2 regions of the Paenibacillus sp. PvR098 genome follow, and region 1 is predicted to be linked to the other one. Evidence: predicted binding sites of a transcription regulator. Region 1 holds the regulator's gene; the other holds the start of a gene.
The links. Region 1 encodes LexA, which represses DNA repair genes until DNA is damaged. Its sites were predicted from a motif close to CGAACATATGTTCG; they were not measured.
Positions count from the first base shown of each region.

Region 2: the regulator LexA is predicted to act here: its motif matches at 2,212-2,225, upstream of JOE45_RS02210 (DNA polymerase IV).

Region 1 is NZ_JAFIBU010000001.1:1,036,101-1,040,526, reverse strand. It holds gene JOE45_RS05165 (hypothetical protein) at 531-734, shown strand; gene JOE45_RS05160 (hypothetical protein) at 778-942, shown strand; gene lexA (transcriptional repressor LexA) at 1,477-2,097, opposite strand; gene JOE45_RS23405 (LysM peptidoglycan-binding domain-containing protein) at 2,245-2,601, shown strand; gene JOE45_RS05145 (DUF896 domain-containing protein) at 2,707-2,901, shown strand; gene JOE45_RS05140 (aldo/keto reductase) at 2,918-3,907, shown strand; gene JOE45_RS05135 (hypothetical protein) at 3,932-4,426, shown strand, end outside.
Region 2 is NZ_JAFIBU010000001.1:452,525-456,950, forward strand. It holds gene JOE45_RS02200 (right-handed parallel beta-helix repeat-containing protein) at 1-393, shown strand, start outside; gene JOE45_RS02205 (YolD-like family protein) at 532-876, opposite strand; gene JOE45_RS02210 (DNA polymerase IV) at 873-2,159, opposite strand; gene JOE45_RS02215 (hypothetical protein) at 2,477-3,367, shown strand; partial or broken gene JOE45_RS02220 (VOC family protein) at 3,694-3,944, shown strand; gene JOE45_RS02225 (hypothetical protein) at 4,073-4,216, opposite strand; gene JOE45_RS02230 (hypothetical protein) at 4,310-4,426, opposite strand, start outside.

The sequences.
Region 1 (4,426 bases):
AATAGAGGTGCTTGCTTGTCAAAATCTTTGTTTCGTAAGGGCACGCTTTTTTAGATTGGTGACAACCTCAGGTGTAAAGGAGTTCAACTGGAGAGAAAGAAACATCGTCGTGGTATGAATGAAAACCGTTTGAATATTGATGAACTTGTAAGTAGTTCTTACAAGTTCATACACACATTGCGAGGCTTATCGTTTTATCCTGCCCCAAGCGTAAAGGAGCACGAATGGACTGATCAGTACAAAGTATACAGTAGGGGTTATTGTTTCTTTCAGCAATAGGACACAAGCGATCACTACGGCCAAGGAGGGGACGATGCGGAATACTAGTTCTTTGTTCATTAAGCACCTCTCTATATGTTTTGTCAATTATACCACCCTACGTAGTGGAAACAAACCTCTCTGAATAATGGGGAGAGTTCGATAGTTTAATGATTGAATGCAATTGTTAACGAATGAATAATAATGTATGCATATACATCCCAATTTCTGATATAATGAGAGTATAAAAAATCATTTGTAGGTGATCGGGCATGGCGCCACCAGGAACATACCGCCGCGGTAAGATCGAAGAATTTGTAGAACGGCTCGAAGTACGGCGCACCGTCCTCCTTACTCAGCTTGATCAACCCGAATTTCAGGATTTACAGCAGATTATCAAAGGGCAACTTACAGCGTTGGATTTGGTTATCAGTGAGCTTCAAAGTGAATTCGAAATCGTGGGTAATCAAAGTTGAATCGGAGCCGTATGAATTTCTGAAATACATGGGAGGGTTTAATATGAGTCTGCAAGACGGGACAGAAGATAAAAGCAAAATAGGCGAGTTGGTTCAGCGGATGATTGAAAGTTCACCTCATATCGATGAGCATACAGAGATCCACGTTCACTTTAACGATGGCGTATGGTATATCACTAGGGATCATAAATTCATGAACACTGACTGAATATCGTTATGCACTTCCTTAAGGAGGTGCTTTTTTTGTTAAAGAAAGTTCAATAATTTTAGAATACCGCCGGATCATAAAGGGAATATAATTATAATTCGGTTTTAATATGATTGGTAAGTTAGATAATATGTGTACTTGTTATAATCTGCTAATGAAGTTCGAATACTTCATAACTGGTGTGACGATTACTAGATGGAGAAGCCCGTTTTGGCTAAGAAGGTTTGTCACCGCAAGAGAAATTTTGTGAATTGGTAAAAAGTAGAACGAATTAATTCATTCTTGATGCAATCGTAAGAATGCTTTTTCTTTTGCTTAAAAGGAATTAGTATACAGCGGCAACTCACACAGGTTCATGATTGAGAGCGGGACCGATATTTTACACTATATTAATAGTAGTTATCCAGCTTTGGACTGAGATACGCGCTCTGCCAGCAAGCATTACGGCAGCGGGCGTTTTTTATGTCCTGTGGCTGCGCCTGGAACATAAAAAAACCTTTCAACCGACCGAAACTGGCGGAGAAAGGGAAGAAATTAATGAATATTTCTGAATACACCAATGACCTTACCTAAAACACTGACATTCTTAAGTCGAAGCGGCTCCATCGTCGGGTTTTCAGGCTGTAATCGAATATGGTCCTTTTCTTTATAAAAAGTTTTCACCGTTGCTTCATCGTCCTCGGTCATCGCGACAATGATATCTCCATTATCGGCAGTTTGCTGCTGACGCACGATAACATAATCTCCGTTATGGATGCCGGCGTCAATCATACTTTCTCCGATAACGCTTAACATGAAGACATTATTATCTCCTACATAATGGCTTGGAAGCGGAAAATAATCCTCAATGTTCTCCGTTGCCGTAATTGGCACCCCTGCTGTAACCCGTCCAATTAGAGGCACTCTTGCCACGGATACGGAGAAAGGGCCGTCTGAAGAGCTTCCGTCCAAAATTTCTATCGCTCTTGGCTTCGTAGGGTCTCTGCGAATCATCCCTTTTTTTTCCAATCGCTCCAAGTGGCCGTGTACCGTAGAACTGGAAGCCAGTCCAACCGCCTCACCAATTTCTCTTACTGAAGGCGGGTATCCCTTTTCCCTAACTTCGTTCTTGATGAACTCTAAAATCGCCAGCTGACGATTGGAAATTTTGCTCATGATCATCACTCCATTTTTGGTAATCATTACTTAGAATTATAACATAGAACCGGAGTTCGTACAAACATAAGTTCGAGAAAACCATTGACACAAACAAGTGTTCGTGTTAAATTAAAAACAGAACAAGTGTTTGGAGGTCGACTTTCGATGATACAAAATACTCAACTCATACATAATTTCAATTCTCGACAGCTTATGCAGACAAGTCATAATAATAAGAGAACGTACGTGCGTGCCATGGTTTTAGGTGCTCTGCTGTTGTTTACGGTGTTTTTTGCTGCTGTATTGGCCACATTAATCTTTGATCAAGATGCTCACGCAGCAACCTCTCAGGTACTGGTGCATACTTACGTGGAGGTTCAGTCTGGAGACACCCTCTGGGGCATTGCATCTCAGCATGCTGGTGACGGACAAGATGTGAGAGAATATGTGCACCAGTTGAAAGCGATTAACGGTTTGAAGAATGTAAATATACAATTAGGTCAGAAGCTTTTGCTTCCATAATTGATCGTTACACAGGTATCCGGTTTTCTAGAGGCTGCTTCTCTTGACAATCCGTAGCGGTAATGTCAAAGTATAATTTGAAATGACATTATCAGGAGGAACAGCATGAGCGAATCGGATCATGATGCAATCGTACGGCGAATCAACGAGTTGGCCCGCAAAGCGAAGACGGAGGAAGGGCTTACCGATGTGGAACTGAATGAACGCAACGAACTAAGAAGAAAGTATATCGACTCTTTTAAATCCTCCTTGCGTGGTCATCTCGATAACATCAAGTTTGTTGATGAAGAGAAGAAGTAAGAGCGGAGGATGAGAGATGGAGTATCGTGTATTAGGAAAAAGCGGCATCGCCGTTTCGGAGCTTTGTTTAGGTACGATGACATTTGGAAACACGACAAATGAGCAGGACTCGATTGAAATGGTTCATCGTTTTTTGGAGCGCGGAGGTAACTTTATCGATACTGCGGATGTGTATGTCTCCGGTACTTCCGAAGAGATTGTAGGCAAAGCGATTCGTGAACATCGTTCCGATGTGATTTTGGCGACCAAGGTACGCTTTCCTACTGGATCGAATATCAACCACGTAGGCTTATCCCGCAAACACATTCTCGATGGTGTGGAAGCGAGTCTTCGCCGTTTAGGTACAGATTATATTGATCTTTATCAGATGCACGTTTGGGATCAAATTACGCCAATCGAGGAAACATTGAGAACATTGGATGATCTTGTTACATCAGGCAAAGTACGGTACATCGGCTGTTCTAATTTCTTGGCTTATCAATTAATGAAATCACTAAGCATCAGTGATTTTAGTAGATATGCTCGCTTTATCTCCATACAGCCGCAGTATAGTTTAGTTTGCCGCACGATGGATCGTGAGGTTCTGCCTCTTTGTTTAGAAGAGAATGTGGGTGTTATCCCTTGGGCACCTCTTGGCGGTGGTTTTTTGACAGGAAGATATGTTCGTGGACAGGAACCGACGGAAGGACGCTTGGCATCTAAAATGGGAGAGAGCCGTTGGGAAATCCGCAATACAGAGAAAAACTTTCAAATATTAGATGAAGTTATTTCGGTTGCTCGTGAGGTCGACAAAACTCCTGCTCAGGTGGCGTTGAACTGGTTGATCCATAAACCGGGCATCACATCGCCGATTTTTGGTGCACGGACATTAGAGCAATTTGAAGAAAACATGGGAGCTATGGATTGGAAGCTGGATGCTGAGCAATGGCAGCGCTTAGATGATGTAAGCGCTCTGGAATCGGAATATCCTACCCGTTTTATTGACAAGTTTTGGCGCAAAGTGTAAATGACAATATAAGGGGCACTCATCATGTCACGTAAGTGGGAACGAATGGTTCGGAAAAATACGAAAGTTTCTAACACGCAGCGGAAGAAGAGCGGAAAAGGCGAGATTGCGGGAGTAAGTGCCGACGGTTCGGTCACATTCAAAGGACGGAGCTGGTTTTTGCCGATGCTGCTTGTGGCTACCGGTGTTTTTTGTTTTATTACTTTTCGGAATCAACCTGGACAAGAGCAGCTATATTGGATTACTGGGGCCAGCTATATTTTTCTAGCATTCCTGATGTATTGGATTCGCCGTCCTTTTCTGAAAATTGATAAAAAAACGTTATCGTCGCGCAGATTTGGCGGTAACCGGTTTATGGAAGCAGATCAAATTAAGGATATTACCATGAGTAAAGATGCCATTGTGATCAACTTCAAGCCCAAAGGAAAACGGTGGGTGTTCACCAAGCTCTACCATCTGTTTCCGGTAGACTCCGCGAGAGAAAAGCTTCAGGAGTACGCGGAAAAAAACAACGTGACG
Region 2 (4,426 bases), 580 kb from region 1:
AATATCATCTCCCGGGCATCGGTTAGGGGTATTACGCTCGAAGGAGAAGGAACGACAGAGCTCGAGCGTCCGGCGGGTAACCTCATATCCGGCAATAAGCTCGACGGTGCTCCGGGAGGCATCGTGCTGTTGAACAGCGACGGAAACGCCGTAACAGGCAACGACGTCCGTCGTGTGCAAACCGGTATCCTGCTGGACACGAAGGGTGAGGGCGGCGGATCCCGGTGCCGCAGCAATCTGGTGTCGGGCAATACGCTGTTTAACTGCTCCTCGGCGGCGATCCGGCTCAGTACCGCCCGCTGCGAAAACAACACGGTGTACGGTAACGCCGGTGCAGGGAATGGAGAAGCCCTTGTGGATAAAGGGACGGACACGGGCAAAGGCGGATTCTAGCGGTATAGGCTTCAATTGATCGGAAGCTTTTCTATAAGTCGCACATGTGCATCCCCTCATTTTTGAGTACTTGGTTTATTGAAACACAAGGATCAGAAACGAGAGGATTTTTCCTGCTGCGATAACAGGCGGTCTGCCTTACAGAAGCTCGGCGCCGATCAAATCGGGAAGCCTTACCCACGTGCTGCCTTCGCTGCAGCGCACCTTCATCCGCTGCAGGTGCAGGTCTACGTGCAGGATCACGCAGTCGATCGACGTGCGTTCGCCGTTATCATACAGCGTTATTCGCAGCGCTGCGGCTTCATGGAGCGCGATGCCGAGCGTCTGCCCAAGCTCCTCAAGCCCCTGTTCGTCGAGTGTTGGCTTCTCTTGTACGCCGAGCTCGCGGCGGTGCCGGAGCAGCCGCTCCTTATGCTCGGGCAGCATCATGCGGGAGGATTCCCAGAGGATGTTTTTGCCTGGGGTCAACTTGTTATCCTTCATTTATAGTGTCCTCCGATTTTCATGGATCTCTCCGTGGCTTGGCCGGCTGCAGTTAGCGAGGAAGCCCGCACGATTGCTGCGCTGCCATATCGGTCTTTTATAAAGTCAGTCACTTTCTCCAAAGACCTGGTTTTTTCTTGATCCTCGAATAAGGTAAGCTGATAATCCTGATCGTTCGTCAGCTGGCTTAAGGTTACTCCGAGGCGCCGTACCGGTATCTGGTCCCAAAACTGATAAAAAAGCTTCTTTACTGCTTTGAATACCGTGTTCGTATGGTTCGTAGGGTCAGGCATCTTCATTTGGCGCGAGAATCCGATCGGCGCTTCGTAAGGGCTGCACATGCAGTTGACTGTAACTACAGAGCCCATATATCCTTTGCGCCGGCAGTCGCGGCAGACTTCCTCCGTGAGCTCAAGCAGTATGGTGTCTACCTCTGTTTGTTTCGTGTAGTCTTTGGGTAAAGTCATCATGTGACCAACGGATTTGGGCGGTGCATCAAAGGTTCTGGGGGTGACATGGCTCTCATCTAAGCCGTTGGCCGTTCGCCACATCACTTCGGCATGAATATCGGATTGTTTGCCAAAGTAGGCACGGAATTTATCTTTAAGGCGCGGCAGCGGCGTTCTTGCGATATCGCCGATGGTTTTCATGCCAAGTCGAGTAAAATGACCTGTCATACGGGAGCCGACTCCGAACATCTTATTTACGGGTTGCGGCCACAGCAAGGCTTCGACTTCTGAAGCCGGCAGGGTAAAGATGCCGCTCTCATTCTTTTTTGCCCAGATATCGGTTGCAATTTTGGCCAGCATTTTATTTGAGCTTATTCCGATTCTTACCCATACCCCGGTTTGACTTAGGATTTTCTGTTGAATCGATCGTGCAATCGTTACAGGGTCTCCAAAAATGGACAGACTGGAAGAAACATCCAAAAATTGCTCATCGATACTAAAGACCTCAACAAGGTCCGTATATTCTTCATATATTTTTGTGATCATGAGCGAAACATCGATATAATGCTGCATGCGGGGACGTACGACGACCAGATCCGGGCACTTGCTCAGAGCTTCGCCCAGCCGTTCGGCTGTGGTCACTCCATAGCTTTTGGCAATAGGACAAGCGGCCAGAATGATTCCAGACCTGCGTGCGGGATCTCCGGCCACAGCAACAGGTTTATTCTTGTATTCCGGGTGATCTGCCTTTTCTACGCTGGCATAAAACGATTGACAGTCCGCCAGCATGATGGTGCGCTTGCTCTTGTTTGAAGTTGAAACGGAAGTCAGCATATGATGTTCACCCTCGCTTATAGAACGCATGTTCTTATTGTACTTAGAATAGCGAACAAATATTCGTATTTCAAGAGAATTCTTCAGGTAAAATTTTCTGGAATCTGATTTTGGGGTAATAAGGTATCAGACATAAGCGATAAAATAGGTTGGGGAGCGCTCGGATTTCTATTTCTGCGGCTCTAACGAGGAGTTATAATACCGGTGGAAGAGAATGGATTAGGGGAGATAAAGCGATGCTGGATGTGCTGAAAGGGAATATCGCGTATACACACGTCAAATGGTTTACCGGAGAGGACCAAACGATGCCGCTGCCGTTGTCGGAGGTGCTGACGACGTCGTTTATGTTCTGGCTCGGGGTGACGTTGGTCGGGCTGCTGCTGTCGGCCCTGTTCAATGAACCTCTGCAGCGGGTCGGGTTCATTCGGCGAATACATGAGGTGCTGGACACATGGAAGCCATACGTCACGGTCATTTTGCGGATCGGGCTGGGCGCCGGGCTGCTTATGCAGCTCGTCACCTCGACTTACCTGGCTCCGGAGCTTGAAGCGGACGCCTTGTGGATCAAAGCCGTGGTCGCCATTGCCTTAGCAGGGCTCCTGCACCGAAGGTGGCTTATCCTTAGCGGTGCCGCTCTGGCGGTATTGTATGGATATGCACTGTTTGAGTACGGACTGTTCCACGCCCTGGATTATATGTTCTACATCGGCATTGTGTATTACCTGTTCGTAGCAGGGACGAAGTGGAGGCCGACGGCCACTCCGGTGCTGTATTTGTTTACGGGATTGTCCCTTGCTTGGGTGGGCCTGGAAAAAATGACGATGCCCGAAATGGCATATGACATAATTCATAAATTCGGTATTCCTACGTTCGGCTTCAGCATAGAGGATTTTGTGCTGATCAGCGCATTCATCGAACTGGGACTGGCCTGGACCTTCATCGTTGGCATACTGAACCGATTTATTTCGATCATCGTCACATTTGTGTTTATTACGACTACAACCGTATTCGGCTTCAAGGAAATTGTCGGGCATACCATCGTGCATACGCTGCTGCTGATGTTCTTGATTGTAGGTGAAGGCGTCTTCAGAACGCCGTTCGAATTTCACCGTTCGCCGCTTTGGCGTTGTTTGTTTGTGCTCGTGAACTTCTGCGTGCTGTTATTTGGTCTGATGATATTGTATGTATGGATGGGTTATAACCTGTGAGGAGGGTGAAACATAGATTGTGTTCGAAATCCGGTGAATGCCATTCAAAGCATGTAAACGCCGCAGGGCACTTCCTGAAGGAAGGAGCCTGCACATCAATATATGGCGGAAACACCCTTGGATCAACACATGGGACGGGCGTTGGCCCTTGATTCCTCCAGCTATATGGCATTGCCATTTTTGAAAACTTGAAGGCATTGGATCGTATTGCCGGAGAGTCTTTTTTTATCGGTTTTCAACTTAAGATTAAAGGCGGCTTCGGCTCGCCGATTCGAGCGGTCGCTTAGGTTCCGAAGAAATAAGCAGGAGGTTGCCCGTCCATCATGCTGAATATCAACAAATTACATCACGCCTCCATCATTTGTTCCGACTACGCGAAATCCAAAACTTTTTATAAGGAGGTGCTCGGTTTGCCCGTAATCCGCGAAACGTATCGGGCTGAACGAAACTCCTAGTTCAACAGCTGCAATCTCAGGGCGTTTCTGTTGAGCCGATCCGTATCGACGAAACGACGGGAAAGCGGTTCACCTTCTTTTTCGACCCGGCTGCCCTTCCGCTAGAGCTTTATGAAAAATAACGAACTGAGAAACCGAAACCAGCCGAACCGATATGTCGATCAAAGCGACATTGATCAAGAAGACGGTTCGTATCCGGGTTACGGTCAACTAGTCGAGGAATCATAAGGGCTCCTTGCGGCGGGCCCTTTCATTTATGTTGTTTTTTTAAGTGGTCCATGTTTTTGAACAGCACTTCTAATTCTTTCTGCAGCACCTCCATATCCTTGAACATTTGAGTCATGTCTTTATCTTCCGTAAGCACCTTCAGAGCATGTTCAAACATCTTGTTCATCGCGATCCGTCCTTTCGGTATTTGTAATCAGTTTACGCCGAAAGGATGAATCGGTGTCCGCGCTTGTACAAGATCCTTGAATATTACAAATCTTTATTTTTCAACCGAATCTCCTTCGAATGTGTGCTGTATATTGTCCATCGTTTTTTCAACGAAATCATTCAGCATATCGGTTGCGGCGCAATCCTGCCGATCGGGTGGTGTATTAAT